DNA from 3 places in the Paraburkholderia sp. DD10 genome. Region 2 is predicted to be linked to each of the others. Evidence: riboswitches for the same ligand, from Rfam matches in the RefSeq annotation. Region 2 holds a riboswitch; each other region holds the start of a gene.
What was found. Region 2 has a riboswitch for cobalamin ahead of ACOCG7_RS14290 (CbtB domain-containing protein). Riboswitches for the same ligand answer to the same signal wherever they lie in the genome.
Positions count from the first base shown of each region.

Region 1: another riboswitch for cobalamin. It lies ahead of ACOCG7_RS16055 (TonB-dependent receptor domain-containing protein); the one in region 2 lies ahead of ACOCG7_RS14290 (CbtB domain-containing protein).
Region 3: another riboswitch for cobalamin. It lies ahead of cobG (precorrin-3B synthase); the one in region 2 lies ahead of ACOCG7_RS14290 (CbtB domain-containing protein).

Region 1 is NZ_CP185393.1:147,415-157,372, reverse strand. Features, by position in the region: gene ACOCG7_RS16075 (adenosylcobinamide-GDP ribazoletransferase) at 1-259, opposite strand, end outside; gene cobT (nicotinate-nucleotide--dimethylbenzimidazole phosphoribosyltransferase) at 293-1,354, opposite strand; gene ACOCG7_RS16065 (ABC transporter ATP-binding protein) at 1,389-2,186, opposite strand; gene ACOCG7_RS16060 (FecCD family ABC transporter permease) at 2,183-3,244, opposite strand; gene ACOCG7_RS16055 (TonB-dependent receptor domain-containing protein) at 3,272-5,179, opposite strand; cobalamin riboswitch at 5,268-5,523, opposite strand; gene ACOCG7_RS16050 (ATPase) at 5,731-6,087, shown strand; gene ACOCG7_RS16045 (cell division protein ZapA) at 6,084-6,398, shown strand; RNA gene ssrS (6S RNA) at 6,511-6,692, shown strand; gene ACOCG7_RS16035 (EVE domain-containing protein) at 6,788-7,246, shown strand; gene ACOCG7_RS16030 (SIMPL domain-containing protein) at 7,481-8,212, shown strand; gene lgt (prolipoprotein diacylglyceryl transferase) at 8,307-9,212, opposite strand; gene ACOCG7_RS16020 (LysR family transcriptional regulator) at 9,347-9,958, opposite strand, start outside.
Region 2 is NZ_CP185392.1:3,134,376-3,144,333, forward strand. Features, by position in the region: gene ACOCG7_RS14255 (DUF2138 domain-containing protein) at 1-669, opposite strand, end outside; gene ACOCG7_RS14260 (hypothetical protein) at 809-1,105, shown strand; gene ACOCG7_RS14265 (NAD(P)/FAD-dependent oxidoreductase) at 1,190-2,362, opposite strand; gene ACOCG7_RS14270 (aldehyde dehydrogenase family protein) at 2,500-3,999, opposite strand; gene ACOCG7_RS14275 (2OG-Fe(II) oxygenase) at 4,459-5,217, shown strand; gene ACOCG7_RS14280 (FUSC family protein) at 5,217-7,361, shown strand; gene ACOCG7_RS14285 (CbtA family protein) at 7,496-8,248, opposite strand; gene ACOCG7_RS14290 (CbtB domain-containing protein) at 8,260-8,481, opposite strand; cobalamin riboswitch at 8,522-8,664, opposite strand; gene ACOCG7_RS14295 (histidine phosphatase family protein) at 8,716-9,327, shown strand; gene ACOCG7_RS14300 (hypothetical protein) at 9,389-9,829, opposite strand.
Region 3 is NZ_CP185392.1:1,785,737-1,795,694, forward strand. Features, by position in the region: gene ACOCG7_RS08125 (MDR family MFS transporter) at 1-633, shown strand, start outside; gene cobM (precorrin-4 C(11)-methyltransferase) at 658-1,383, opposite strand; gene ACOCG7_RS08135 (cobalt-precorrin-6A reductase) at 1,427-2,149, opposite strand; gene ACOCG7_RS08140 (cobalt-precorrin-5B (C(1))-methyltransferase) at 2,146-3,243, opposite strand; gene cbiE (precorrin-6y C5,15-methyltransferase (decarboxylating) subunit CbiE) at 3,243-4,502, opposite strand; cobalamin riboswitch at 4,587-4,766, shown strand; gene cobG (precorrin-3B synthase) at 4,850-6,349, shown strand; gene ACOCG7_RS08155 (precorrin-8X methylmutase) at 6,350-6,976, shown strand; gene ACOCG7_RS08160 (precorrin-2 C(20)-methyltransferase) at 6,977-7,708, shown strand; gene cobJ (precorrin-3B C(17)-methyltransferase) at 7,705-9,408, shown strand; gene ACOCG7_RS08170 (AAA family ATPase) at 9,436-9,958, opposite strand, start outside.

The DNA.
Region 1 (9,958 bases), on a different replicon from region 2:
GACCGTCTTCGTGAAACGCGCCGGTGACGAGCAGCGACGCGGCCATCGACAACAGCACCGCGACCCCCGCTGGAAACACACGCAGCGCCGCGAGATAGACCAGCGCGCTCGATCCGCCGACCAACAAACCGACGAGCGGAAAATAACGCGCCGCCGCATTCAGATAGTGCGGCTCATAACCGACCCAGCGCGGCACGGGCACGCGCGTGAAATAACCGAGCGCGGTGAAGAAATAGCGCAGTTCGGCGAGCGGATTCATGGGTGGGCCGGAGGCAGGTTTCGAGACGATGGATCACGCATCGCGATTCGCGACGCCGGCCGATTCGAAGCTCGCCATCTCGTTGACGAACGCCGCCGCCGCGCGCAGCAGCGGCACCGCGAGCGCCGCGCCGGTGCCTTCGCCGAGACGCATATCCAGCGACAACAACGGCTGCGCGCCGAAATGATCGAGCATGCGCCGATGCCCCGCCTCGTTCGACGCATGCGCGAACACGCAGTACTCGCGCACGTTCGGCGCGAACGCATCGGCGACCAGCAGGGCCGAACTGGCGATGAAGCCGTCGACCAGAATCGTCATGCGCGCTTGCGCCGCCGCGAGATACGCGCCCGCCATCATCGCAATCTCGAAGCCGCCGAAGGTCGCGAGCACGTCGAGCGGATCGGAGGAAACGGCGTGACGGGTGAGCGCCGACGCGAGCACGTCGCGCTTTTTCGCAAGCCCCGCGTCGTCGAGCCCGGTGCCGCGGCCGACGCATTCTTCGATCGGCACGTTGCACAAACGGCTCATCAGACAGGCGGCCGACGAGGTGTTCGCAATGCCCATCTCGCCGAACCCGATCACGTTGCTGCCGAGCGCCGCGTGATGCCGCACGCGCGCCGCGCCCGCCTGCATCGCGGCCAGCGCGTCGTCGCGGGTCATCGCGGGTTCACGCGCGAAGTTGCGCGTGCCGGCCGCGACCGGAATGTCGACAAGACCTTCCGACGACGGCAACGGTGTCGCAATGCCGGCGTTGACCACTTCGAGCTCGATGCCGGCAACGCGGCTCAATGCGTTGATCGCCGCGCCGCCAGCCAGGAAGTTCGCGACCATCTGCGCGGTCACCGCTTGCGGATAGGGGCTCACGCCTTCATCGGCAATGCCGTGGTCGCCGGCGAATACGATCAGCGCCGGGCGCTCGACGGTGGGATGCGTCGTGCGCTGAATCAGGCCCATCTGGCGCGCGAGCGCCTCGAGCCGTCCAAGACTGCCCGGCGGCTTGGTCTTGGTGTCGATGATGTGTTGCAGGTCGTCGCGCAGCGTTTGATCGAGCGGTTCGACTTCGAATAATCCCGACGAGCGTGGCAAGGAAGTCATAAGGTTTTTTAAAAGGAAGGTTTTGACAAAGCGCTCAGCGCGGCGCGGGAATCAGCGCCTCGTGTTCGCCGTCGCGAATCAGGATCAACGGATAGCCGAATGCGCGGCTCGTCAGCGCGGGGGTCAGCACGTCGTGCACCGGTCCGGCGTAAGCGCCGCCGTCACCGTCGAGCAATAGCGCATGGGTCGCGAAGCGGCGCGCGAGGTTCAGATCGTGACAGGAAAACAGCACTGTACGCCCAGGCTCATGCGCCCACCCGCCCAGCGCTTCGAGACAATCGATCTGGTGGTGCAGATCGAGATGCGACAGCGGTTCGTCGAGCAGCAGCAACGGCGCGTCCTGACATAACACCGCGGCGAGCGCCACGCGTTGACGCTCGCCGCCCGAGAGCGACAACACGTCGCGCGTGGCGAATGCGGCGAGGCCCAGCAATTCCAGCGCGGCATGCGCGGCGTCGCGATCGGCCTCGCGCTCCCAGCCCCAGCCGGTCAGATGCGGGAAGCGATTCAGCATCACGATGTCGAGCACGCTCGCACTGAACGCGTCCGCTGCGCTTTGCGGCATCAGCGCGCGGCGTTGCGCGAGCGGCAGCGGTTGCCAGTCGGCCAGGCGCACGCCGTCGAGTTCGACCTGACCCGCCGACGGCTGCAACAGACCCGCGAGCGTGGCGAGCAGCGTCGTCTTGCCCGCGCCGTTCGGGCCGGCGACGCACCAGAGTTCGCCTTCGTAGAACGTATGCGTGAACGCTTCGAGCAAGGTGCGCGTGCCGGCACGCAAGGTCAGGCGTTGCGCGCTGAGCGCGGCGTGGGAGGCGTCGTGTGCTTTCATCATCGGCGCCTGTGCAGCAGCATCCACAGAAACACCGGCACGCCGATGATCGAGGTGATCACGCCGACCGGCAACTGCGCCGGCGCTATCGCGGTGCGCGCGATCAGATCGGCGCCCATCACCGCGACGCCTCCGCCGAGCGCCGCAGCGGGCAGCAGCATGCGCTGATCGTTGCCGAACGCGAGCCGCAGCATATGCGGCACCACGAGGCCGACAAAGCCGATCGTGCCCGCGGTGGTCACCGCCGCAGCCGCCGCCAGCGACGCCACCAGGTACACGCGCAAGCGCAGCGGCACCACGGCGACGCCCAACGCTTGCGCGGCGGCATCGCCGCGCAACAGGACATTGAGCCGCGGCGCGGCGGGCACGATCGCAAGCAGCGCGACGGCGAGCACGGCGAGCGCCGTCCACGGCATCGCCCCGCCGTTGAGATCGCCGGTCAGCCAGAACAGCATGCCGCGCAAGCGATTGTCGGGCGCGAGGTTCAGCAGCAACGTGATGAGTGCGCCCCAGCCCGCCGCGATCACCGCGCCGGTCAGCAGCAAACGCGGCGACGTATCCTGCGGCTCGCCGCGCCACAGCTCGCGGCGCGCGAGGCCGAGCACCAGCAGGATCGACACGAACGCGCCGGCGAATGCGCTGGCGTCGACGATCCACCACGCGCCACCCGCGATCATCGCGACGAGAGCGAACGTCGCCGCGCCGCCTGACACGCCTAACACGTAGGGTTCGGCCAGCGGATTGCGCAACAGCACTTGCAGTAGCGCGCCGGCCAACGCGAGCAACGCGCCGCATGCGAAGCCCGCCAACGCGCGCGGCAAACGCAGCGTGCGAACGATCTCGGCGGTCAGATCGGCGGACCCGCCATGCGCCGAGGACGAGGGCATCAGCGCCGCCAACACGCGGCCGGGCGGAAGCGCCACGCTGCCCAGTGCGAGCGACGCCATCAACACGACGAGCGCGACCACCGCGAGCGCAAGCCAGATCGCGGCGGCACGCTTCGCATTCATGACGCGCATCGTGCTCGTGGTTGGGGTGGTCGAACTCGAACCGCGGTTCATCGGCGCGTGCTCATGCAGGAACGTTCGTCACTGCTGCTGCCAGCCAACCGTGACATACGCACCGCGCCAGGGCGAGTTATACGAGTAGGCCGTTTCATAGTCCTTGTTCAACAGGTTGTGGATTTGCGCGGCCACGTACCACGCTTTCGTGATGTTGTAGCGCGCCGACAGATTCACCACACCGTAGCCGCCCAGCTTGCCGCTGCTATCTTCGCGCGCGCCGCTCACGATCCACTCGCCGCCCACGCGCCAGCAGGCGATGCTGCGATTCACCGCGAGCGATCCGAAACGCCGCGCGCGCCGCAGAAGGTCGGCATCTTTGTCGAGGTCGACGGGATTTTGCAGCGTCAACGACGCGCGCACGTCCGTCTTGCCGACATGGCCGCTCCACGATCCTTCGAGTCCCTGCACCTTCGCATGCCCGACGTTCTCGGCCAGATAGATGCCGGGCGTCACCTGCTGATAATCGATCAGATTCGAATAGCGCGTCTGGAACGCGCTCAGGCGCATCACGCCGAGCGCGTTCGACGCGTACTGCAACGCGGCCTCGATCGAATGACTGCGCTCCGGCTCGATCGACGCGTTGCCGCTGTACGGATAGTACAGATCGTCGAAGCTCGGCGCGCGAAACGAATCCGAATAGCTTGCAGTCGCCTTCCAATGGCCGGTGATGTCGAAACCGTAGCCGAGATAGTAACTGTTCGCTCCGCCGAAATCGGAATACTGGTCGCGCCGCACATTGGCCTGAATCTGGTTGCGCCCAAAGCGCCCCGTATAGCCGACGAAACCCGAATCCACATGACGATCCGGCGCCGCGAACGTATCCGAGTCGAGGCTTTGATCGAGATGCTCATAGCCCACCTGCAACTTCTGCTGCGCGGCGAACGTGAAATCGTTCTGCCACGTGTACTGGCGATTGTCGGTATCGAAGCGGCCGTTATAGATGCCGTTGGTTTTCGACACGCTGCGGTCGTCGCCTTCGGAGACGATGAAGTGGGTGGTCCACCAATCGGTCAGCTTGCCGTTCGCGAACACCGACATCTGACGCACCTTGCTATACAGATTGTTTGAATCGGTCGGCACGCCATACGCGTTGTCGTAACTGTTGTTGCCGTTCGACTGGAAATACGTGACGCCCGCGTTCCATTGGTCGTTGAACCTGTGACGCAGCGAAGCCGAAATGCTTTCGTTCAGATAGCCGTTTGCGTTCGGATTGGCTTGCGGCGCCTCGCGCGGATTCAGCGACGAGAAGCCGTCGCCCTTCGAACGGGCGAGCGACAGGTTGAAGGTGGTGGCGCCGTCCTTATCCAATGCGCCGTTCACGCCGGCCTGCTGCGTCTGCGTGTGATAGCTGCCGTAGCCCACCGAAAAGTTGAAACGCGGAGGATGGTCGCCACCGTCTTTCGTGAACACCTGCACCACGCCGCCGATCGCGCCCGAACCGTATAGCGCGGACCCGTTGCCGTTCACCACTTCCACGTGATCGATCTGGTCGAGCGGGATCTGCGCGAGTTGCGATGTACCGAGGGTCACCGAGTCGACCCGCACGCCGTCGATCAGCACCAGCGATTGCGTCGACGACGCGCCACGCAAAAACAGACTCGTGGTCGAACCAGGGCCACCTGTACGCGAGATTTGCGCGCCGGGGGCGAGTTGCAGCAGGCCGGGCAAGTCGGTCGCGGTGCTGTCGGCGATGTCCTGCTGATCGAACAGCGCCGTCGGCGGAATCGCGTCGGCGAGCGCTTGCGGGCCACGCCCCGCCGTGACGACCACCGGCGACAACACGATGGGCGATGAACCTGCAGCCGCGGCAGCCGCGGACGAGGTGGAAGAAGACGCATCGGAAGAGGTGGAAACAGCAGCGGCCTGAGCGTGCACGACGAGCGGCACGCCCGCAAAAACGAGCCACGCCGCGCGAGCGATGGGGGACAGCATGGGATGACATTCCTGTGGGTAACGTGCGCGGCCCGCTTCCCCGCAGGCCGATGCGTAACGAGGCGCCCGCGCTTTTCAACGTTTTCGCGGACGTTCCTCTCCCTCTGGCCGGTATCCGGGCTGGCGACACATCGATCCCGCCTTCCCACGCGTGACGCGCAGTGGCACACTCGCACGTTCAGCTTCGAACACGCGATCAGGACCGACCTGCATGATGAATGCGGTCGCTTACCGTTGCGGGGGCAGCGCAGGTTCGCGCGTTCTGGCGAACGACGCGCCCTGCTTCCCGTTTAACTGCGCGCACTATGAAAGCGCGCGCGGGCACCAGAGTGCGGCCAGTTTAGGAGCGGCCCCCGAGCCCGTCAAGAATCGTTGATCGTTGCGCGATCTGTTCGGTTAAGTGCGGGTTATTGTCCGATGCGCGAGTACTTTTTCATCATATGGTCGATCAATGCCTGCATAAAGCGAGGTTGTTACGTCTCGAAACGAGACAAATGTCGGAACCCGCGATATTCCGCGCTAAAATGCGATGTCTTTAGAGGACGCAGCACATGCTCACCGAACTCGAAACACTTTCACAGAACATCGGCAAGCTGATCGCGATCAGCCAGCGCCACAACGAAGCGCGCCTCGCGCTCGAAGAGCAGCTCGCCCAATCACGCGCCGAAGTCGAAGCCACGCGCACGGAACTTGCAATGCTTCGCGAGGAACGCGATGCGCTGCAAGCGGAACGCGACGCACTGTCGGCCAAGATCGACGACGCCCAGGTGCGGCTGAATGCGATTCTCGAGAAACTGCCGCGGGCACGCGCGCACAATGAGCCGGACAACCAGCTCGATCTGCTCGAGCCCGCTCAGCATCAAGCCGAAACCGGGAGCGACGTGACCCGCCACGGAGAAAACGCATGACCACGAAGCAGATCGAAGTGTCGATTCTCGGCGTGCCCTATCGTCTCGCCTGCTCGGCTGAAACAGAAGGCGCACTGCTTGAAGCGGTCGCGCGTGTCGACGCCGAAATGTCGAAGATCCGCAATAACAGCAACGTGCGCGGCACGGATCGCATTGCCGTCATGGCTGCGTTGTCGCTGGCATCGGAACTGCTTAAGCTGCAAAGCAGCGTGCGGCACGGAGAAGCATTTCCCGCTGAGGAAATCCGGCGTACAATGCATCAAATGAACGAGCAACTGGGTACTGTGATCGAGCAGTACAGCATGCAATAACTATCTAGTGGCCGGTCGCGAGATTGGCTGCGGATTCAAGCGAAGTGCATGAGCGGTAGTCAATAAGACTCGGCAAACGTTTGAATTCCATCGTTTTAGTTTCATCGGTTTAGCTTCCCTGCCTGGTTCGCCAAGGTCATATATTCCTTGAACCAATGCCATGTGCACGGTTGCGGAAATTTGTAGCACGGGTGTGCGCGTCACTCTGTCTGATGTACCCGAAGTGTTGCTAACTGCGACCAATTCTGAACCCCCGGTTCAGGATGCCGGCCTAGCGGCTAAGGCGGGGACCTTATTTGGAACGGCATCGGACTTCGGTTCGGTGCCGTTTTTCTTTGGGCCTCGATTTTCTTCCGCATCTTCAAACCCTTAACGTTCCAATTCGATTCATGCGCTACTGGCTAATGAAGTCCGAACCGGACGAAGCAAGCATCGACCATCTCGCCAACGCACCGCACCGCACGTTGCCGTGGACCGGCGTGCGCAACTATCAGGCGCGCAATTTCATGCGCGACATGATGCAGGTCGGCGACGGCGTGCTGTTCTATCACTCGAGTTGTCCCGAGCCGGGCATTGCGGGGCTCGCCGAGGTATCGTCCACCGCTTATCCGGACCCCACCCAGTTCGACACGAAGAGTCCCTACTACGACCCGAAGTCGTCGCAGGAAACGCCGCGCTGGATGCTCGTCGACGTCGTGTTCAAGAAGAAGATTCCGCTGATTCCGCTTGCCGCATTGCGCGAGCACGAAGGGTTGAAGGACATGCGCGTGCTCGCCAAAGGCAACCGCCTATCGATTACGCCGGTGACCGAAGCCGAATGGCGCTTCATCACCCAACGACTCATTTGACATTGCACGTGCACGCGGCACGTTACGGCGCAATCCATGCGCCGAACTGCGCGCAGCAAGGATCAAGCCTGTCAGGCAACGTCAAATTAGGGAACCAAGCTCAGGTTACAAGCGCCTAACGGACTCGCAAACGCTGGACCGCAAACGCCGTGCCATTGGCTCATGCCGATGGCGTCGCCAATGCGCGGCGTTCGCTCCGATCGTGCATCACCTGTTCAGGCAAGGAGTCCAACAATGAAGAAAAACACCGCACGTGCAATCGCGCTCGCTCTCGCATGCATCGCTCCCACCGCGCTTGCGCTCACGCCGGCCGTGGCTCGCGCGCAGAACGCGCCGCAGTATCAGCCGGCGGGCGTGCTGTCGCTAAACGCACAGGCCAGCGCGGACGTGCCGCAAGACGTGGTCGACATCACGCTGTTCTACGAGCAGGAAGCGAAGGATCCGTCGGCGCTCACGTCGACGTTGAATCAGCGCGCCGACTCGGCGCTGCAAAAAGCCAAGGGCGTGAACGAGGTGACGGCGCGCACGGGTTCGTTCTCGATCTATCCGTCCACCGATCGTGACGGGCGCATTTCCGCATGGCGCGGCCGCACCGAGGTCGTGCTCAAGTCGCGCGACTTCGCCGCGGCTTCGAAGCTCGCGGGCCAATTGGCATCGATCATGCAAGTCGGCAACGTACAGTTCTCGCTGTCGCCCGAAGCGCAGCGCGCCGCGGAACAGAAGCTCACCGGCGAGGCCATCAAGTCGTTCCGCGAGCAGGCCGCTTCGTCGGCGCAAGCGTTCGGCTACGGCGGTTATTCGATTCGTGAGGTCAACGTCGGACACAACGGCGTCATTCCGCGCCCCATGATGATGATGAGCGCGCGCGCCATGAGCGCCGACGCCAAGGTCTCGGCGCCCATGCCGATCGAAGGCGGCACGTCGACCGTGACGGTCAACGTATCGGGTTCGGTGCAAATGAAGTAACGCGTTTTGCGCTGAATCTCACGCACCGCTGTTAAAAAGCCACGGCATGCCGTGGCTTTTTAATTGACTACGAAGACAACAGATAGGGCGGCGCTCAGTTCGCGCCCGCCGCCACCGCCGGTTCGCGTCGCGCCCGGCGATAAGACCACACCAGCATCGCGATGCCCGCGACGATCATCGGCAGCGACAGCCACTGCCCCATCGACAGCCCCATTGCCAGCAGCCCAAGGAAGTCGTCCGGTTCGCGCGCGAATTCCACCGTGAAACGCGCGAGGCCGTAGCCGATCAGGAACACCGCCGAAATCGCGCCCAGCGGCTTCGGTTTGCGCGAGAAGAAGAACAGCACGAAGAACAATGCGACACCTTCCAGCGCGATCTCATACAACTGCGACGGATGACGCGGCAGCATGTGATATTGCGTGAACACTTCGCTCAGATGCCATTGCGCGCCAAGCTGCGGATGCGCGGCGAGCCATGCGGCGTCTTCCGGCGCGGCGCCCGGAAACAGCATCGCCCACGGCGCGGCCGGGTCGGTCACGCGGCCCCACAACTCGCCGTTGATGAAGTTGCCGAGGCGTCCCGCCGCGAGCCCCGTCGGCACCATCGGCGCGACGAAATCGGTGACTTGCAGCCACGAGCGTTTGCGCTGATGCGCGAACAGCGCCATGGCCACCGTCACGCCGAGAAAGCCGCCGTGAAACGACATGCCGCCCTCCCACACCTTGAAGATGTCGAGCGGATGCGCGAAATAAAAACTCGCCTTGTAGAACAGCACATAGCCCAGCCGGCCGCCGAGAATCGTACCGAGCACGCCGTAGAACAGCATGTCGTCGATGTCCTTCGCGGTCCAGCCTTGTGCGGCGACATACGGCAAGCGCAGCCGCAGCCGGCCGACCACGATCGCCGCGATGAACGCGACGAGGTACATGAGGCCGTACCAGCGCACGGCGAGCGGCCCCAGATGAATGGCAATGGGGTCGAAATTCGGGTGAATGAGCATCGTGTTGTTATGGGCGGTTCAGGTTCAGAAGCGGATTGTTCAAGCGATTGTCGAATGGCGGAAAGCGGTGCACGCAGCGGGCGGCGCATGCGTTGGACGGTGCGGCGCGCAATGCGTTCGCGGCCGCCCCGCTGCTAAAGACGCGGCATGGACTGCGCCTCGACAGTGGCCGCATGCGCGCGCACGATTTCGATGAAGCCCGCGAGCACCGGGCTCACCTCCGCGGTGCGCCAGACCAGCCCCGTTTCGATCGCGGGCACCGACTCCGAGAGCGGCCGGTACACGACGCCGGTGCGGCGCAGATTACGCAACGATTGCGGCACCAGTGCGACACCCATTCCCGCCGAGACGAGGCTCACGATGGTCTGCATCTGGATCGCCTCCTGGCCGACGCGGGGCGCGAGGCCCGCCACGCCGTAGCAATCCATAATGATGTCATAAAAGCCCGGCGCCAAACGCCTTGGAAAGATCACGAGCGGCGCGTCGGCGACGTCGCGCAGGCTGACGGGCGTGTCGAGCCACTCGGCCTGCGGGTCCGCATCGGACCCGGCGGCGGCGCCTAGCCGCTGCGCCAGTTCCGTCGACATCGCAATCACCAGCGGCTCGCGGGCAATCGGCAGCCACGAGAGTTGCGTGGCATGACGCGACGGCAGCGGCGCGATCACGAGCCCTGCGTCGATGCGCCCGGCTACCAGTTCGTCCACCTGCACGTCGCTGGTGGCTTCGGTCAATTCGAGCCGCACACG
Region 2 (9,958 bases):
GCCTGAGGCGAGCATGTCGGAAACCGCGTCAGCGCGTTCGCTCAGCAAGCCGCCGTTCGCGTCGAGCAGCACGCCGGGCGCGGATAGCACCACGAGGCGATCGTCTTTCGCCGCGAACAACAGCGTGCGACCCACCGCCAGCTTCAACGCGTACACCGGCACGTCGCCGGAAAGCTTGCCGACCTGGCTCAGTTGCGCGTCGCTCGCCGCGACGTTGCCCAAGCCTTGCAGCAGTTTGGCTAGGCCGTTGCGGCGCATCGACATCGCCCAGTAGCCGAGCCGGCCATCCGGCGAGCGCCACAGCAGCACGTGCGCGGGTTCGTCGAACACGCGGCGGATCAACTCGTCGCGCCAATCGAGTTGATGTTCGAAGGCGAGACGCCGCAGTGCGCCTTCCGCGGAAAGGCGCGCATTGCCCGATTCGTAATAGTCGACGAAGTCTTGAGTCAGCAGGTCGTGCAGCAGCGGCACGCGCAACATGTCGCGCGGCAAGCGCGAGAGCGCTTCGCTGTCGATCACGGCGTCCGGGTGGTGAATATCGAGAATGATTTCGCCGCTTTCGGCGGCTTTGCGATGTGCGAAAGGTCGCCACACCGCCTGAATGACGACGCCGGCCACGACCAGAAAACCGACTACCAGGATTGCAATGTTTCTTCGCGACATCTTCATCTGATTTTCTTCTGGTTCGATGCGACGGCATTAAGTTGACATTCGGCGAATAATCCCTCGGGCCATTCTTCGAATGGCAGCGATGATAACCGATATGCCTGGCCTGATACCAGTGACTCTCCGCATTTAACGATCCGGCATGCCTCTGATTAAAAATATTAGAAACCAGGTTTCATTTTTGAGAGGCGGGCTTGAGTCAAACGGGAATCTGAATAGCGCGGAGTTTATCCGCGGCATTACCGGATCGAGGCTTTATGCCAAATCATCACGTTTCTTCTATCGACATAAAAAAGAACCCGGCCGAGCCGCATTGGCTGGCCGGGTTCTTTCAGACACGCTCTTAGGGTTTAAGGCAAATACCGCCCTGGCCGCTCTCCAGGAAGCTAGCCGCAAATATCACATTGTGTTCAATACAAACGCGCAAACGCGCAAATGATCGGGAGCATGTTGGCCGCCGCTCAATCGCAGCCGATATTCCATGCACTACATGTTGCATTAATCCGCATCGCCGCCGCGCACGCTAGACCACGTTCTTCTCCACGATCGGCCGGTTCTCGAGCACGCGAGCGAAGCTCAACGAACCGAGATCGAGCGTCGTATAGCGCCCGTTCAGAATCAGTTCGCTAACGCCGCGGCCCGTTGCCGGCCCTTGTTGCAAACCATGCCCGCTAAAGCCATTGGCAAAGACGCAGTTGTCGACGTCGGGGTGATAACCAATGATCGCGTTCTGATCCAGCACGTTGTATTCGTAATAGCCGGACCAGCAGTTCTGCACGCGCAGCGCTTCGAATTGCGGCACGCGGTGCGCGAGCGTCGGCCAGATCACGTCGTCGAACAGTGTGTGATCGACTTCGTCGAGCGGCAGATCGTCGGGGTCGTTGTCCGCGGAAGGCGATGTGCCGCAAATGAACGATTGGCCCTCGGGCCGGAAATACACGCCGCTTGGATCGATCAGCAACGGGCAGCGTTCGAGCCGCGCCGGCGACGTGACATTGAAAATACTGCGACGCCGCGCGTGGACCGGAAGGTCGATGCCGATCATTTGCGCGACCTTGCGCGACCAGGCGCCCGCCGCGTTCACGACCACGTCGCACGCATGGGTCTCGCCGTTCGCGGTTTGCACTTGCGTGACACGGCTGCCGTCGCGATGCAGCGCGGTAACGTCGGCGGCGACATAATGCGCGCCGAGCGCCCGCGCTTTCTTGCGCAGCGCCTGCACGAGACCATAGCCGTCGAACCAGCCTTCCCCGCTTTCGCCGAATGTACCGGCGACGAGGTCCTCCGCATTGAGCCAGGGAAAGCGCGCTTGCAACGCGTTTCTGTCGAGCAGGCTAATATCGGCGCCAAGGCTTGTTTGCAGCGCGTGATTCTCACGCAGCGTCGTCTCGCCGACAGGCGTCGCGAGAAAGAGATAACCGCCTTCGTGCAGATCGATCGACGGTTTCACGCCGTCGACGCACAGCCGCTCGCCGATCGAGCGCAGAAACTCGATACCGAACAGCGACATCTGAATGGAAAGCGGTGTGGAGAATTGCTGACGGATCGACGCCGCCGAGAGCGCCGACGACGAGCGCGCATAAGTCGGATCGCGTTCGATCACGGTGACGCCGACTGTCGGATCGGCGAGCCGCAGAAAATACGCAATCGAACTGCCGATCACCCCACCGCCGACGATCACGACCTTGGAACTCACGTCTTACCCCACGAGTAGCGTGGCCGCTCTTGAAACGGCGGGCGGCGCAAACGGATTGCTGAAAAAATGCGAACAGCGGCGCGTGAATGCGCCGCTGCTTTGTGCTTTTTACTGAATGCGCTACCCGTCTGCCGGGCTTAGCCGATATTGAAGTCGATGCCCTGCGCGAGCGGCAATGCCGACGAGTAGTTGACCGTGTTGGTGGCGCGGCGCATGTACGCCTTCCACGCGTCCGATCCCGACTCGCGGCCGCCGCCGGTTTCCTTCTCGCCGCCGAACGCGCCGCCGATTTCCGCGCCGCTCGGCCCGATGTTCACGTTCGCGATGCCGCAATCGCTGCCCGCGTCGGACAGGAAGCGCTCCGCTTCGCGCAGATCGGTTGTGAATACGCACGACGACAAACCGTGAACCGCCGCATTGTTCGCCTCGACCGCCTCGGCGAAATCCGCATAGCGCAGCACGTAGAGAATCGGCGCGAACGTTTCCTTCAGAACCACCGGCGTTTGCGACGGCATTTCGACGATGGCCGGCCGCACGTAGTAACCGCCTTCATGACCCTTCACCTCGACGCGCTCACCGCCGAACACCCTGCCGCCTTCCGCAGTGGCCTGCTGCAACGCTTCCTGCATGCGGGCATACGCTTGCTTGTCGATCAGCGGACCCATCAGCGTGCCCTTTTCGAGCGGATTGCCGATCGGCACCTTGCTGTACAACTGCTTCAGACGCTCGATGGTCTTGTCGTACACGCTCTCATGCACGAACAGACGCCGCAGCGACGTGCAGCGTTGCCCCGCCGTGCCCACCGCCGAAAACAGAATGCCGCGCATCGCGAGTTCGTGATCCGCCGTTTGCGTGACGATGCCCGCGTTGTTGCCGCCGAGTTCGAGCAGCGAGCGGCCGAAGCGCTTCGCCACTTCCACGCCCACCGTGCGGCCCATTTCCGTGCTGCCCGTCGCGCTGACGATCGACGCGCGCGGGTCGGCCACCAGCTTCGCGCCCACCTCGCGGCCGCCGTTGATCAACGCGGTCAGGCCGGCCGGCGCGTCGCCGAATTCCTGCAACGCCTCGTTGAGAATCTGATTGACGGCGAGCGCGGTCAACGGCGTTTTCTCCGACGGCTTCCAGATCACCGCGTTGCCGCACACCAGCGCGAGCGCCGCATTCCACGACCACACGGCCGCCGGAAAATTGAACGCCGAGATCACGACGCAGGTGCCCATCGGGTGCCAGGTCTCGGCCATGCGATGGCCCGGTCGCTCGGACGCGATCGTGAGGCCATACAGTTGACGCGACAGACCGACCGCGAAATCGCAGATGTCGATCATCTCCTGCACCTCGCCCATGCCTTCCTGGAGGATCTTGCCGGTTTCAAGCGTGATGATGCTGCCGAGCGCCTGCTTCTTTTCGCGCAGACGGTTGCCGAGCAAACGCACCAGTTCGCCACGGCGCGGCGCCGGGACGTCGCGCCAGGCGGTGTACGCCTGTTTCGCCTGGGCCAGGGCCGAATCGACTTCCGCCACCGTGTTGCTGGCCACGCGGCCAATGAGTTCGCCGGTGATGGGCGAATGAACCGCGATGTCGCCGGCCTGCGCCGCGTGGGCGATGCCGAGGTCGGCGAGGATGGTGGAAGCGTTCATGTGAATCCCTTTAATTTCCGATGCGAAACAAGAGTAAGTTAGGAAACTATACACGCGGGCTTTCATGGCGGCAAGGGCGTTTGCCCGGAAGTGACGCGCGGGAACCGTCGCGTGCGCTTGCTGGGCTTGAATAGCGGACCGAATCCATCGTGGCGCACGAATGCCGCCGATGCCCGCGCATGCTCTTGCGACGGCAGGCGCGCATTGCCCCTATTCGTTTCTTATTGGAAATACGAGTTGCCGACAGCCGCAATGATCCGGCACGCGACTGCGCGCTTGCCCGAACGCAGACGAGCGAGGAATTGGACAGCAAGAGTCGGAGTGCGCGGCGTGGGGCGCCTGCTTACACTTGATGATGACTCGATGATCGCTTGACGGAGACGGCTCATGAGCACAATTGCGAAGGATCGACACCCGGATGCACAGCCGGATGCGCAGTCGGCGGAATCGGCGTTGGCAATGCGGCCAAAACCTGAACGCGCCGCCGCGCCCGATGCAAATTCCTCTATTGGCTCGCTTGCGCAACGCATCGACCAGATCGACTGGTTCGACGCCGAGGAAGAACTGAACGCGTATGGCTGCGCGATGCTGCGCAATCTGCTCACCGCGCAGGCATGCGATGCACTGACTGCGCTGTATCCGCGCGATGCATTGTTTCGCAGCCGCGTGGTGATGGCGCGGCATGGTTTCGGCCGAGGCGAATACAAGTACTTTGCTTACCCGCTCCCGCCGCTCGTCGCGGCGTTGCGCAGCGAGCTTTACCCGCGTCTCGCGCCGGTGGCGAATCGCTGGAACGGGGCGATGGGAATCGACGTCCGTTATCCGGCCGCGCATGCGGAATTCATCGAGCGATGCCATGCCGCCGGGCAGACGCGCCCCACTCCATTGATGCTGCAATACGCCACGGATGACTACAACTGCCTGCATCAAGACCTCTATGGCGAACACGTGTTTCCGCTTCAGGTTGCGATTCTGTTGTCCGAGCCGGGGGAGGATTTCACCGGCGGCGAGTTCGTCATGACCGAGCAGCGTCCGCGGATGCAGTCGCGCACGGAAGTCGTGCCGCTCGGCAAGGGCGACGCCGTCGTGTTCGCGGTGCATCATCGGCCGGTGCAAGGCACGCGTGGAGCGTACCGCGTGAACTTGCGGCATGGCGTGAGCCGTTTGCGGTCGGGACAGCGGCACACGCTCGGCGTGATTTTTCACGACGCGACGTGATGCGGGCGCGCGCAGCGCCGAATGCGCCGCTGCGCCGCCGCGAAAACCCGACTCCTGCAATTTTGGCTAGATATCATCCGGGAAAACCCGAATCCACCGGACGCGCAGCGCCACCTTCAGCCGCGCGTCCGGTCTGTCGCAATCGGCCACAAGCCGGTCGCGACCATTTAGCCTGGATATCATCGATCATGATTGCTGCCGCGTTTTCGCGCGTCGCCGACCGCCTGCTCGCCGCGGACCCGGGACTCGTGCGTCTCCATACCGCGCTGCGTGTCGCGCTCGCCTGCCTGCTCACCGGCATGGCCAGCATCGCGTGGACGGTCTTCCATCATCAACCGATCACCCTTGCCGCGCCCGGCGTCCTGTTCGCGATGGTCGCGCCGCTGTTCGTGCGCGATGCAAGGCGGTCCGCATGGTTCGGCTCGCTCTTCTCTCTGTATCTGTGCGCCTGCGTGTGCTTCGCCGCGGCGAGCGTGCTGAGTCCTTATCCGGTCGCCGGAGATGCCGGCTTTCTCGTCGTGATGTTCGCCGGCATGCTCTGCCAGGCCTGTGGTCCGCGTGCGCTCGGTTGCGCGCTGCTCGGCGTGGTGTGCTTTTATCTTGGGTTGTATCTGCACCCTTCGCGGCTACACCTCGTGCAATCGCTGTTGCTCTCCGCTTTCGGCCCGTTGATGGTCGCGCTGGTCGGCCGCGCGATCGTGCCGACGCGACCCGCCGCCAGTTTCCGGCTTGCGATTCATGCGGTGACGCTGCGCGCGTCGCGCGTGCTGCATGCGCCGGATGCGGCACGACTCTCGGTGTTGAACGAAGCCGCGCTCGCGCTCGAAGAGCAACTGGCGTTGCTGAACCCACCCGACGCCGACACGATTCGCGAGCGCATCGTCGAAGTGGAAGTCGCGGCGGGACAGCATGCGTTGGTGTCGGCGTCTGCGTATGGCCGCGGGCAAGCGAATGCGGACGTGCTGCGTCAAGCGATCGAACGGCTCGAGGAGATCGCGCACTGTCGAGAGCGGCGGCGCTTTGAGCCTGCGTCCGGCGACGCTCCGGCTTCAGCCGTGCAACGATTCGCGGACCTGCGCGCCAGGCTCTGCTGGTTGCCCGCCACCCGCGCCACGACAGCCGCGTTTCTCGCGATGCTGATCGGCCACTCGCTGTCTCCCGAGCGCTGGTTCTGGGCGGTCATCACGACGTTCGTGGTATTTCTCGGCACACGCTCACGCGCGGACACGATTTATCGCGGTGCGCAGCGACTGGCGGGAACGCTGGCCGGCGCGCTCGCCAGCGTGTTGCTCGTCGCGCCGCTGCACGATTCGCCGATGCTGCTCGTGGCCGCCATGGTGCTCTGCGTGTTCGGCTGGGCTTATTACATCCTGAGCGCGTATGTGCCGGGCGTGTTCTTCATTACCGTGCTCGTCGGACTGGTGTATGGCGAGTTGGGCTTCGCAATGGGGCCGTTGGTCGAATTGCGGATCGAGGAAGTGCTGGTGGGTTGTCTCGTGTCGTTCGCGGTGGCGGTCCTGATGATGCCGCTCGCGGCGAGCCGTCATGTGGAGATGAGGCTTGCGGCTGTGCTGGGTGCGTTGCGCGAGGTGGTGCGGCTGGGCGGGTCCGCTGCGCTGGCGGCGGATGCGGCTGTCGCCATGCGCAAGCTCGACCGCGGTTGGCATGAGTTGCGAATCGCGCTGAAGCCGCTGCAAATGCAGCGCGTGGTGGCGTGGAATTCTGGTGTCGAGTTGGCCACCGGATCGCTGCTGTGCTGTTTGCACTGGGCGCGGGTGTTGAGTGATTCTGCTCGGCGCGGGGTGTCGGGTGAAGTGGCGCTCAATGCCGCGAATGTGCGGGCGGCGCATGTGGAATCGATCGTGGCGCGGCTTGATTCGTTGATCGCGCGTTATAGCGGTGCGGCTACTGGTTCTGTGGATGGCGGGTTGGATGAGCGCGTGTCGGTATTGCCGGTTTTCGATTTGGAGGCGGCGGCTCAGGCGCCAGTGCTTGCGCAACTCGATGGCGCCGTTGCGCAATTGTTTGAGCGGCTGACCCAGCCGGTCGGGGAAAGGCGCGGGGTGTTCGATTGGGTGTTACGGGTTGGAGCGCGTAGGGCGTACGCTGTGGCGTCGAACAGCCCTCGAAGCCCTGGCGACTAGTTCAGCGAAGCTGCGAGGACGGCGGTAACCAGTTGGCCCATGCGGGCAATAAAAAGCCCGCACGAGGCGGGCTACAGGCATACGTCAACCGGGCCCGGTAGACGGAGCCCACACTCTTCACCAACAGAAAACGATCAAACGGACTTCACCGCCGCCCGCCCCGCGCCTACCCGCGTCAATCCGCTGTGCTCCACCAGCGCGCCGAACAGCAGTCCGATCGTCGTCCACATGATCACCTGCATGCCGATCGCCGCGACGCGGAACTTCCACAGCAGCACGGCCGGGAAAGCCGCCGGCACTTCGTTGATCGTCGGCATCGACAATTGCACGGCAGCGATGATCGCGACGAACACCACGCCGCCCACGATCGAGCCATTCCACGCGCCCAGTTTCATCACCGCGCGACGCCGCACCTTCAGCGAAAACACCATCGCGGTCAGCGAGATCGCGATCATCAGGAAGAACAAGCCGGTGCGCGTTCCGATCGTGTCGGGGTCGCCCACCGCCGGCGGATTCGCGGGGTACTTGATGTTCGGGACGATCACCAGCGCGATGAACGCGCCGAGCGCAAGCCATGCCGACAACGCACGCGCGCTCAATGCGCCCACCCGTCCATAGGCGTAGGCGAATACGAGCGCGAACAATCCGCCGAACGCCGCGCCATACGTGACCACGCCGGTCAACAGCCCCAGGCCCGCCTGCGTATCGCGGCTAACGAGGTCTTCGTGTTCATGCGCCTCGCCGCCCTCGGCCGCCGCCGCGGCCTTTTCCTCGAAGGATATCGCCTGATCGACCTGCGGCTCGCCCGCGAGCCGGGCGAAGCCGAACGTGAGCAGTCCCGCGGCGATGCCTGCGAGCATCCCGCGCAATAACAACTTACCAACCATGTCGAACTCCGTTAGTGGCAGGGAAAGCCGAGCAGATGGCGACCGTCGTGCACGAACTCATGCACGTACATGCCGGGCACCAGCGACGTGGCGCCCTGTTCCGCCCCAACGAAGTAAAGCGCGAGCAACAGCAGCAAGCCGCCGAACACGACCCAAGGCAACAACTCGCGCAGCGGAATCGGCGTGGGTTGAGCAGCGGGCGGGTTGGCGGGATCGAAAACAGCTTCGGTCATGATGGACATCTCCTGGGGGTAGCGCGCCCCGATAGTCGATTGCAAAGGAAGGCTGCGAAGCTCAGGTCTGGCTTTCGGCTCGTGATGCCGATTACAGTGGCGCGACCGCGCCGGGCTCTCACCGGCTTCCGCACTTCGCAGTGCCGCTATTCTACGCGCTAAACTCCGGCACTCGGTAGCGCAACGCGTCCATGCGGGCGTTCTGCCTTGGCGTACCTCTATGGAAGTCATCGAATGGACACAAGGCTGTTACTGGTCAGCCACGCATCGACCCCCGCCATGCGCGCGGGCCGCTTTCCCGCCGACGATCCGCTCGACGCTCGCGGCCTCGCCGAAGCCCAGGCCGCACGCCAGCGCCTGGCGATTGCCGACGCCGCCGCGGTCTTCGTCAGCCCCGCAGTTTGCGCGCGCGATACGGCGCTGGCGTTGGGCCTCGCCGCAACGGTCCACACAGCGTTGGGGGAGATCGACTACGGCGATTGGCAGGGACGCCGCCTCGCCGATCTCGCGAATGAAGCGCCGCAGCACCTCGCTGCCTGGCTGCGCGATCCCGACTTCGCGGCGCACGGCGGCGAGTCGTTCAGTCAACTCGTGAAGCGCCTGGGAGAATGGCTCGATGCGCTGGACGGCGCGATCAGCGAAGGAACGACCGGTACAACAAGCGCCCCGCGTCAAAACCCGCGCAACGTGGTCGCCATTACGCACGCGCCGGTGATTCGCGCGGCGCTCGTTCACGCACTCGGAGCATCGCCCGCCGTATTTCCACGCATCGAAATCGCCCCGCTGTCGGCGGTCGAATTACGGCGTTCATCGCGCGGCTGGACATGGTGGCTCGCGTCGCACTGACAACACCAGCGCGACGCCCGCCGTCGGATTTGAAATCCACGCATATCGGCCCGCTTGCCGCTCATTGACCCGACACCACCAGGCGCAGCCTCGCTGAACCCGCCGGCGCCAGCGTGATTTCGGTCCGCTTACCCGGCGCGCCCGAATAAAAGTGCTGACGTCCCGGCGAATTCTGATCGTGGGTCGCTTCGGGCAGACACGACGCGATATCCGCCGCGACGGCCTGCAGCGCGTCCGCGCTCGACCCGGCGTCATGATGCGGCGTCCACGTGCATTGGTAGCTGCCCCCGCTCGCCGAGCATTGCGCATCGTCGCCGTAAGGTTGCGCGACGCCCTTGCCGTCGTCGGGCGTCAACGAGGCCAAGCCGCCTGGCGCAGCCGCCACGATGCGTTTGAGCGATGCGCACGGACTGGGCGCATCGTCGGCACTCGCGCTGCCGGGCAGCACGGCGCCTAGCGACGCGGCGGCAAACGTGGCGGCGAGGAAGCGGGCGGGGTTCATGTCGGCGCGATCCCTGAAAGCGGTCGACAGGCTGACAGCACTGTCCGTACCCGTGGCGCTCGGACCGAGGCACGCGAGGGTTGGGCACGCATCTTGCGCGCCCGCCGTACCGGCCCACCAACTGCCGCC
Region 3 (9,958 bases), 1.3 Mb from region 2:
CAGGGCGTGCTGCATCGCTCGCCGGTGATCGCGGGCCTCTCGCTCACCATGATGATGGTGGGCTGGCCCGTCGGCGCGACGCTCGCGGCCAAGTCGTTTCACCGCATCGGCCTGCGCCGCATTCTGGTCGGCGGCAGCGCGTTCGTGCCGCTCGGCGCGGTCTTGCTGCTGTTTCTGTCGCCTGGCGGCTCGCCGCTCGTCGCGGCATTCGGCTCGCTGGTGATGGGCTTCGGCATGGGCACCTCGAGCGTCGGTTCGCTGGTGCTGATCCAGGAGATCGTTCGCATGGACGAACGCGGCAGCGCGACGGCGTCGAATCTGTTCTCGCGCAATCTCGGCAGCACGCTGGGCGCGACGCTGTTCGGCGCGGTGCTCAACTTCGGCCTCAGTCACGCGAAGGATGCGGTCGCGGTCACCTCGGATCAACTGAAGGCGCTGCTGCAAAATCAGGCGGCGAGCCTCGTCAATAGCGACATGACCCGCATGGTGCTGCACGAGTCGCTGCACCTCACCTTCGTCTCGATCTTCGCGATCTCGATCTTCATGGTCCTGCTGCTGACGCTGGTGCCGGCGATTCACCTCGGCGCGGACCGCAAGATGCCGAACGAAGCGCTGGCGCCGATCGAGGACTGACGCCGCGGCGCATCCGGTGGCCGGTCAGTTTTTCGCGTACAGCGTCGACTCCGCGAAGCCTTCGGCGGCGAGCACCTGGCCCACCAGAATCAGCGCGGTCCGCTCGATATTCGCCGACTGCACCTTGCCGAGAATATCGTCGAGCGTGCCGGTGATTTTTTCCTCGTCGGGCCAGCTTGCGCGGTAGATCACCGCGATCGGACAAGCGCCGCCGTAGTGCGGACGCAATTCATCGACGATGCGCGCGAGATGCCGCACGCCCAGGTGAATCGCCATCGTCGCGCGGTGTTTCGCGAGGTCGGCGAGTTGCTCGCCTTCCGGCATGGTGGTTTTGCTCGCATAGCGCGTGAGGATCAGCGTCTGCGAAATATCGGGCAGCGTGAGTTCGCAACCGAGCGCCGCCGCGCACGCGGCCGTGGCGGTCACGCCCGGCACGATCTCGTAGGGAATGTTCGACTCGCGCAATCTGCGGATCTGCTCGCCGATCGCGCCGTACAGGGACGGGTCGCCGGAATGCACGCGCGCCACGTCGTGGCCCTGGCCGTGTGCGTCCTTGAGCAAGGCGACGATCTGATCGAGGTCGAGCTCGGCGGTGTTGACCACTTGCCGCGCGGCATGGCCCTCAAGCACCGCGGCCGGCACGAGCGAGCCCGCATACAGAATCACCGGGCACGTGCGCACGAGGCGCTGTCCTTTCACCGTGATCAGTTCGGGATCGCCGGGGCCCGCGCCGATAAAAAACACCGTCATTCAACACTCCATGATTCATTGCGGCATGCGATGCATGCGCGGTTCAAACTGCGATTCGCAACGCTTCGAGCAGATCGGCCACGCGTTCGAATTCACGATCCACGGCGGGCAACGGCGGGCGGCGCAGCATGACAACGGGCACACCGCGTTCGCGCGCCGCTTCGAGCTTCGCTTCGGTCGCGCCGCCGCCGCTGTTCTTGCTGACCACCACGTCGAACGCTTCGGCGGCGAACAACGCGCGCTCGCCTTCGAGCGTGAAGGGTCCGCGCGTCGCCAGAATTCGCGCCCGCGCATTGCCTTCGTGCGGATCGAGACAGCGCACGGTCCAGAACTGATGCGCCGGAATGTCGTCGAGATGCGCGAGCGGTTCGCGTCCCAATGTAAATAGCGGACGCTCGAACGCAGCAAGCGCCGCCGTAAGCTCGGCCCAATCGCCGACCCTGCGCCAATCGTCGCCGGCTTGCGGCTGCCAGCCCTCGCGGCGCAGCGCCCAGCACGGCACGCGCGCCGCGCGGCTCGCCGTGACGGCGTTCGCGCTGATTTGCGCGGCGTAGGGATGCGTCGCGTCGATCACGAGCGCGATGCGTTGCGCCTCGATATAGCGCGCCATCCCTTCGCTGCCGCCGAAGCCGCCCACGCGCACCGTACACGCGAGATCGTCGGGCACCTTGCCGAGACCCGCGAGACTGTACACGTGCTCACGGCCGAGTTGCCGCGCAATCCGCAACGCGTCGCCGGTGCCGCCGAGCAGCAGGACACGCGTCATTGCGCGGCTCCGATCAGATTGCCCTGGCGGTCGATCGCGAACATTTCGACGTTGACCTGCGGCGGCACGATAGCGCGCGCCACTTCAAGCGCATGCCGGCAGACGATGTCGCCGAGCGGCACGTTTTGCGCCCGCGCCAATGCGACCGCCTGCTGGCTCGTATTGGCCGCGCGAATCGCCGCCTGCAACGCGTCGTCGGCGCCGTCTTCGGCGGCCCAAACGGCGAGCCGTTCCAGATCGATGCTCGAATTGCGGCTATGCAGATCGAGATGCCCCGCCGCGAGTTTGCTGAGCTTGCCGAAGCCGCCGCATACGCTCAACCGCTCGACCGGCGCGCGCTTCATATGCTTGAGCACCGCGCCGACGAAGTCGCCCATCTCGATCAGCGCGATATCCGGCAGGCCGTAATGCGCGCGCATCGCGTCCTCGCTCGCGTTGCCGGTGCAGGCGGCGAGATGCGTGTAGCCGTTCGCGCGCGCGACGTCGATGCCCTGATGGATCGACGCGATATAGGCCGAGCACGAGAACGGCCGCACGATGCCGGTGGTGCCGAGAATCGACAGGCCGCCGAGTATGCCCAGGCGCGGGTTCATCGTCTTGAGCGCAAGCGCCTCGCCGCCTTCGACGCCGATCGTCACCTCGAAGCCGCCTGCGTAGTCGTGCTCCGCAGCGAGGTCGGTGAGATGGTCGGTCATCATCTTGCGCGGCACCGGGTTGATCGCGGGCTCGCCGACCGGCAGCGTCAGTCCCGCGCGCGTCACCGTGCCGACGCCGGGCCCCGCGCGAAAAATCACACCCGGTTCGGTCAGCAGCCGCACGCGGGCGAACACGATCGCGCCGTGCGTCACGTCGGGATCGTCGCCGGCATCTTTCACGGTGCCGGCTTCCGCGCCGCCCGCGCCGTCAGCGATGAAGCGGCAGTACACCAGCGGCATCGGCACATGCTGGCCTTTCGGCAAGACGATTTCCGCAACCTCGCTGACGACGCCCGCGAGCAGCAGACGCGCCGCCGCGAGCGACGTCGCGGTGGCGCAACTGCCGGTCGTATAGCCGCTACGCAGCGGCGCGGGTTGTTCGGGCGTTTCTTCGCGCATTACGGTTGTCGCCGTGATTCGGATGACGTCGCGATGGCGGCCGTATCGGTTTCACGCGCGGCCTTCGTCACGTCCAGCAACGTGATCGGCAACGCCTGGCGCCACGTATCGAAGCCGCCGAGCGGTTGCGCGTCGGCCAGCGCGATGCGTGTGAGCGTGCCGCCATGTTGCTCGCGCCAGGCCGCGAGCGCCGCCTCGCCTTGCAAGGTGACCGCGTTGGCGACCAGCCGGCCGCCGTCGCGCAGACGCGCCCAGCACGTGTCCAGCACGCCCGCCGCCGTCGCGCCGCCGCCGATGAACACGGCGTCCGGCGCCGGCAGCCCTTGCAGCGCTTCGGGTGCGCGCCCGGCCACGAGTTGCAGACCCGGCACGCCCAGCGCGTCGCGATTGTGCTCGATGAAACGCTGCCGCTCCGCGTGCCCTTCAATCGCGATCGCGCGGCAGGTCGGATGCGCGCGCATCCATTCGATGCCGATCGAGCCGCTGCCCGCGCCCACGTCCCACAGCAATTCGCCGGGCGTCGGCGCGAGGCGCGCCAGTGTGATCGCGCGCACGTCGCGCTTGGTCAACTGGCCGTCGTGGCGGAAAGCGTCGTCGGGTAGGCCGCAGGTCAGCGGCAGACGCGGCGCGCCTTCGGTCGCTCGGCATTCGAGCGCGATCAGGTTCAACGCGGCGACATCGGGAGCGGACCACTGATCGGCGCGGCCGTCGATGCGACGTTCCAGCTCGCCGCCCAGATGTTCCAGCACGATCATGCGGGTCGCGCCGAAGCCGCGCGCGTTGAGCAGTTCGGCCAACGCCGCGGGCGTGCGCCCATCGGCGCTCAACACGAAGACGCGCGCGCCGTCGTGCAAATGCGCGTTCAGCGTGGGCAGCGGCCGGCCCACCAGCGAAACGGTCGCGACCTCCTGCAACGGCCAGCCGAGCCGCGCCGCCGCCAGCGACAGCGACGACGGCGCGGGCAGCACCCGCAACTCGCCGGCCGGCAACTGCCGCGCGAGCGTCGCGCCGACGCCGAACAGCATCGGATCGCCGCTCGCCAGCACGCATACGGAAGCGCCGCGCTCGGCCAGCAACGGCGCGAGATCGAACGGCCGCGGCCATGCCGCGCGGCGCGCGGCGAGGCGCGCGGGCAGCATCGCCAGATGACGCTCGCCGCCGTAAATCACCGACGCCTCCAGCAACGCACGCCGCGCGGGCCGTCCCAAACCGGCGAAGCCGTCATCGCCCATGCCCACCACCGTCAGCCACGCAGGCATGCATCCATCCTCATTCTGTGTCTTCAAATCATGCGCTGTGCCACGCCGGTCAAAGCGTCCAGCCTCGTTGTGCTGTCCGAAAAAAGGCATAATACAGCCGCCGGTGCCCTTCGGGGCCGAAGAGGGAACACAGTGCCACTGTGGCTGCCCCCGCAACTGTATGCAGCGAGTCCGTTTGCGCTCCGCGCCACTGGTTTCACCGGGAAGGCAGCGGCGGACCATGACCTGCCAGCCAGGAGACCTGCCGGCGAGACTGTTCGTGCCAGCCTGCATCGGGCGGGGTGTACCGATGCCGCAGCAATGCCCGCCTCACGGCTTGCTCGGGCTTTCGCGCGACGCTAAACCCGGTGTCCGTCTTGAATCAAGCTTCGCCCTCCACCGTTTTGCCCGACGCGGCCCCAGCGCCACGGCCCTCGGCGTGTCCGGGGCTGCTGCGCATCGTCGCCGCGTGCGACGGCGGCATCTGCCGGATCAAGCTGCCTGGCGGCGAGCTGAGCGCCGCGCAGGCCGCGGCGATTGCCGAGGCGAGCGCGCGGCATGCGGCCGGCGTGATCGAGTTGACCAATCGCGCGAACTTGCAGGTGCGCGGCGTGCGTGGCCGCGAGGCAGCGGCGTTGAGCGCGGCGTTGGTGGCGGCGGGGCTTGGGCCCGATGGAGCGGCGCCAGACGCGGCGGCTGGTTCGGATGCGATGGCGAAGCGCGCCGCGCCGGCTTCCAACTCGCTCCGCGCGGCGGCCGCCGACGACGTGCGCAACGTGATGATCAGCCCCGCCGCCGGGCGCGATCCGTTCGCGCTGTTCGACACCAGGCCGCTGTGCGCCGAACTGCTGGCGCTGCTGCAAGGCGAAGCGCGCTTCGCGGCGTTGTCGCCGAAATTCGCGCTGCTGGTGGATGGCGGCGAGCGCCTGGCAAGGCTCGATCATCCGCATGACGTGTGGCTCGCGGCGTCGCAAGTTCGTGACGGTGTGCGGTTCGTGTTCGGTCTTGCCGGTTGCCCGCCAGCGGTGGCGTTACCGCAAAACCCGGCTGCCGGTTGCGATGACTCGACACAAGCTCGTCGCGTGGACGACGCAGGCGCATTAGCCGCCGTGTCGTCATCGCAAGTCCCTGCGCTTGTCCGCGCGCTGCTGCACTCGTTTCTCGACCTCGCCGCCGCCGACGCCACGCGCATGCGTCACCTGCTCGCCGCGCGTTCCGTCGACGCCGTATTGCAGCGCGCGCAAACGTATGTCGATTTCCCGCTGTCACGCGACGCGTCGCTCGCGTCCTGGCATCGCGCGACACCGGCCGATGCCGCGCGTCGGCTCGGCGCGCACGCCCAACGCACGACGGAGACCTGGCACGTAGGCGGCCAGCCGCCGCTAGGCCGCCTCGACGCCGCCACCCTGCATGCCCTCGCCGCGCTCGCACGACAGCAAGGCAACGGCACGCTGCACGTCACGCCGTGGCAAAGCGTGCTGCTGACCGACATCGCGGCGCACGCCGTGCCAGCCGTGCTGACCGCACTGAACACGCTGGGCCTCGCCTGCGATGCCACGCAAGCCATCACGCGTCTGATCGCCTGCGCGGGCTCGCCAGGCTGCGCGAAAAGCCTCGCCGACACCAAGGCCGACGCACTGCGGCTCGCCGCGCGCTTGCCCGAGAACGTCGAGGTCCATCTGAGCGGCTGCCCGCGCTCGTGCGCCGCCGCGCATCGTGCGCCGTACACACTGCTGGCTGTGTCGCCCGGCACTTACGACCTTTATCGACGCGACGACGGCCACTCGGATTTCGGCCAGTGCGTCGCGCGCCAACTGACGATCGACCAGGCCGCCGACCTGCTCGACCACCTGGCCCGGAGCCCATAGATGCTTGATTACATTCGCGACGGTCAGGAGATCTATCGCCAATCCTTCGCGACGATCCGCGCGGAAGCCGATTTATCGCGCATCCCCGCGGACCTGGAAAAACTCGCGGTGCGCGTGATTCACGCGTGCGGCATGGTGGATATCGTCGACGCCCTGCAATTTTCCGCAGGCGCGGGCACCGCGGGCCGCACGGCGCTCGCGCAAGGCGCGCCGATTCTCTGCGATGCCGGCATGGTCGCGCAAGGCATCACGCGCGCGCGGCTGCCCGCGAACAACGAAGTGATCTGCACGCTCACCCACGACGACGTACCGGCGCTCGCTCGCGAACTCGGCAACACGCGCTCGGCCGCCGCGCTCGAATTGTGGCGTCCGCGACTCGCGGGCAGCGTCGTCGTGATCGGCAATGCGCCGACCGCGCTCTTTCATTTGCTCGACATGCTCGATGCCGGCGCGCCGAAGCCCGCGCTGATTCTCGGTTTTCCGGTGGGCTTCGTCGGCGCGGCCGAATCGAAGGCGCTGCTCGCGGACGACAGCCGCGGCGTGCCCTACGTGGTGGTGCACGGCAGACGCGGCGGCAGCGCGATGGCCGCCGCCGCCGTGAACGCGCTCGCGACGGAGGTCGAATAAATGACCGTGCAAGGACGTTTGTTCGGACTCGGCGTCGGCCCCGGCGACCCTGAACTCATCACGCTGAAGGCGCTGCGTCTGCTGAAAGCGGCGCCCGTGGTCGCGTATTTCGTCGCGAAGGGTAAGAAAGGCAACGCGTTCAGCATCATCGAAGCGCATTTGCACGACGCGCAGCAGCATCTGCCGCTCGTGTATCCGGTCACCACCGAAGCGCTCGAACCGCCGCTCTCGTATGAAGCGATCATCGCCGACTTCTACGACACGGCGGCGGAGATCGTCGCCGGTCATCTCGATGCGGGCCGCGACGTGGCCGTGATTTGCGAGGGCGATCCGTTTTTCTACGGCTCCTATATGTATTTGCACGACCGGCTCGCGGCGCGCTACGAGAGCGAAGTCGTGCCCGGCGTGTGCTCGATGCTCGGCGGCGCCGCCGTGCTCGGCGCGCCGCTCGTCTATCGCAACCAGAGCCTCTCCGTGCTCTCGGGCGTGCTGCCCGAGGACGAATTGCGCCGCCGTCTCGCCGATGCCGACGCCGCCGTCGTGATGAAACTCGGCCGCAATTTCGACAAGGTGCGGCGCGTGCTGGGCGAACTCGGTCTCGCGCGGCGCGCGCTTTACGTCGAGCGTGCGACGATGGGCAATCAGCGCATCGTGCCGCTCGCGGAAGTCGATCCGATGGCGTCGCCGTATTTCTCGCTGCTCGTCGTGCCGGGGGAAAAATGGCAAGGATGACGCCACCCGCGATCGTGATTCTCGGCGCGGGCGCGTTGACGACCGCGCGGCGCATTCAAGCTTTGTACGCGGATAGCCAGGTGCATGGGTTGCAGGGACGCGTCGCGGCCGATGTCTCGTACAGCGAACTCGGCGCGCATCTGCGCGAGTTGTATGCGCGCGGCACGCCGGTCGTCGCGTTGTGCGCGGCGGGCATCGTGATTCGTTGCGTCGCGCCGTTGCTCGCGAACAAGGGCGCGGAGCCGCCGGTGCTGGCCGTCGCGGAGGACGGCAGCGCGGTCGTGCCCTTGCTCGGCGGTCTCGCCGGCGTCAACGTGATGGCGCGCGTGATTGCCGCCGCGTTGGCCGTGTCGCCGGCGATCACGACGAGCGGCGAATTGCGCTTCGGCACCTGCGTGCTCAATCCGCCCGAAGGCTATGCGCTCGCCGATCTCGGCCAAGGCAAACGCTTTGTGTCCGATCTGCTGGCCGGCGAGAGCACGCGGATCGAAGGCGAAGCGCCGTGGCTCGACGGTGCGCAGTTGCCGCGCTCGGCATCGGCGCGTCTCGCGATTCGCGTGACGCCGCGAGCGTGGAGCGGACGTGATGACGAACTGGTGATTCATCCGCGCAGTGTGGTGGTGGCGGTGTCGGGTGCGGGTGCGAAGATCGAAGCGCGCGTGCATGAGGCGCTGGATGCGCAGGGTCTTGCGGTGCTTTCTCTCGCGGCGTTGCTGGCTTCGTCTGAACACATGGCGGACCAGGCGCTCGCTCAGGCCGCCGCCAGTCTGAACGTGCCGCTGCGTTTCACTCAAACGCATCCCGAAGACGGCGAGCGGCCCAGCAACCTGCTGCATGCCGCGCTGCGCATTCCCTACGAAACGCTGCATGACGACGCGACTAGCGGCGTCGCGCTCGCAGTGGCGCCGTTGGCGATCGATCCCGACACGATCGGCCGCGCACGCGGCCGTCTGACGGTGATCGGCCTCGGCCCCGGCAGCGCCGATCTGATGGCGCCCGCCGCGCGCGCGGCGCTGAACGAAGCGACCGATATTCTCGGCTACGACACCTACGTGAAAATGGCCGGCCCGTTGCGCGCGGATCAGCGCGTGCATGGCACCGACAACCGCGAGGAAATGCAACGCGCGCGTCACGCGTTCGAACTGGCGAGCATGGGACGCTCGGTGGTGATGGTGTCGTCGGGCGATCCGGGCGTGTTCGCGATGGCCGCCGCGGTGCTCGAAGCGCTCGACGCCGAGCGGAACACGCAGTGGCACGCGGTCGAACTGTCGATCGTGCCGGGCGTGTCGGCGGCGATGGCCACCGCCGCGCAAGCCGGCGCGCCGCTGGGTCACGACTTCTGCATGCTGTCGCTGTCCGACAATCTGAAGCCGTGGACGATCATCGAAAAGCGTCTAAGGCACGCGGCCGAAGCCGATCTGGTGATGGCGTTCTATAACCCGATCTCGCGCGCGCGTCCGTGGCAACTGGATAAGGCGCTGGACATCGTGAGGGAATATCGCGCCGTGACCACCAAGGTGGTGCTTGGCCGCGATATCGGCAGGCCGGGCGGCATGCTGCGCACGATCGCGCTCGGCGAACTGCGCTCGTCCGACGTGGATATGCGGACGATGGTGATCGTGGGCTCATCGACCACGCGGGGCTTCGCCAAAAACGCCGAAGGCGGCGAATGGATTTATACCCCGCGCTGGTACGAGTGAATCGATCCAGATAACGGGTGGGGCGGCCTATGCCGCCGCCTTCAGATCGTCGATCGCCCGCTGCCTCACGCCCAGGTCGTCCCACAACTCGGGATGGCAGGTGAACACGAGGATCTGATGGCGCGTCGCCGCGTCGATCAGCGCGCGCTTGATGGCGTCGCGCCGCGCGGCATCGGTATGCACGGCGGCGTCGTCCAGCATGAGCAAGGTCGGCCGGCCCGATGCCTTGAGCAGATCCGCATACGCGAGCCGCGTCAGAATGCCGAGCTGTTCGCGCGTGCCGAAGCTCAGCGCGTCGAGCGTATCCGCGCGGCCATAACGGTCCAGTGTCGCGGGACTCAGATCGTCGCCGAGCGCGATGGTCGATTGCGGAAAAATTCGCCGCAGATAATGCCCGAGCCGCTCGGTCAACGGCGCACGCAGTTGCGCCACCGCCGCGTCGCGTTCGTCGACCAGCACTTCGTCGAGCAGGCTCAACGCGCTGGCCCGCAAGCTGAGTTCGTCCTTGCGGCGCGTGGCCTGTTCGACGCGCGCCCGCACCGCCGCGAGA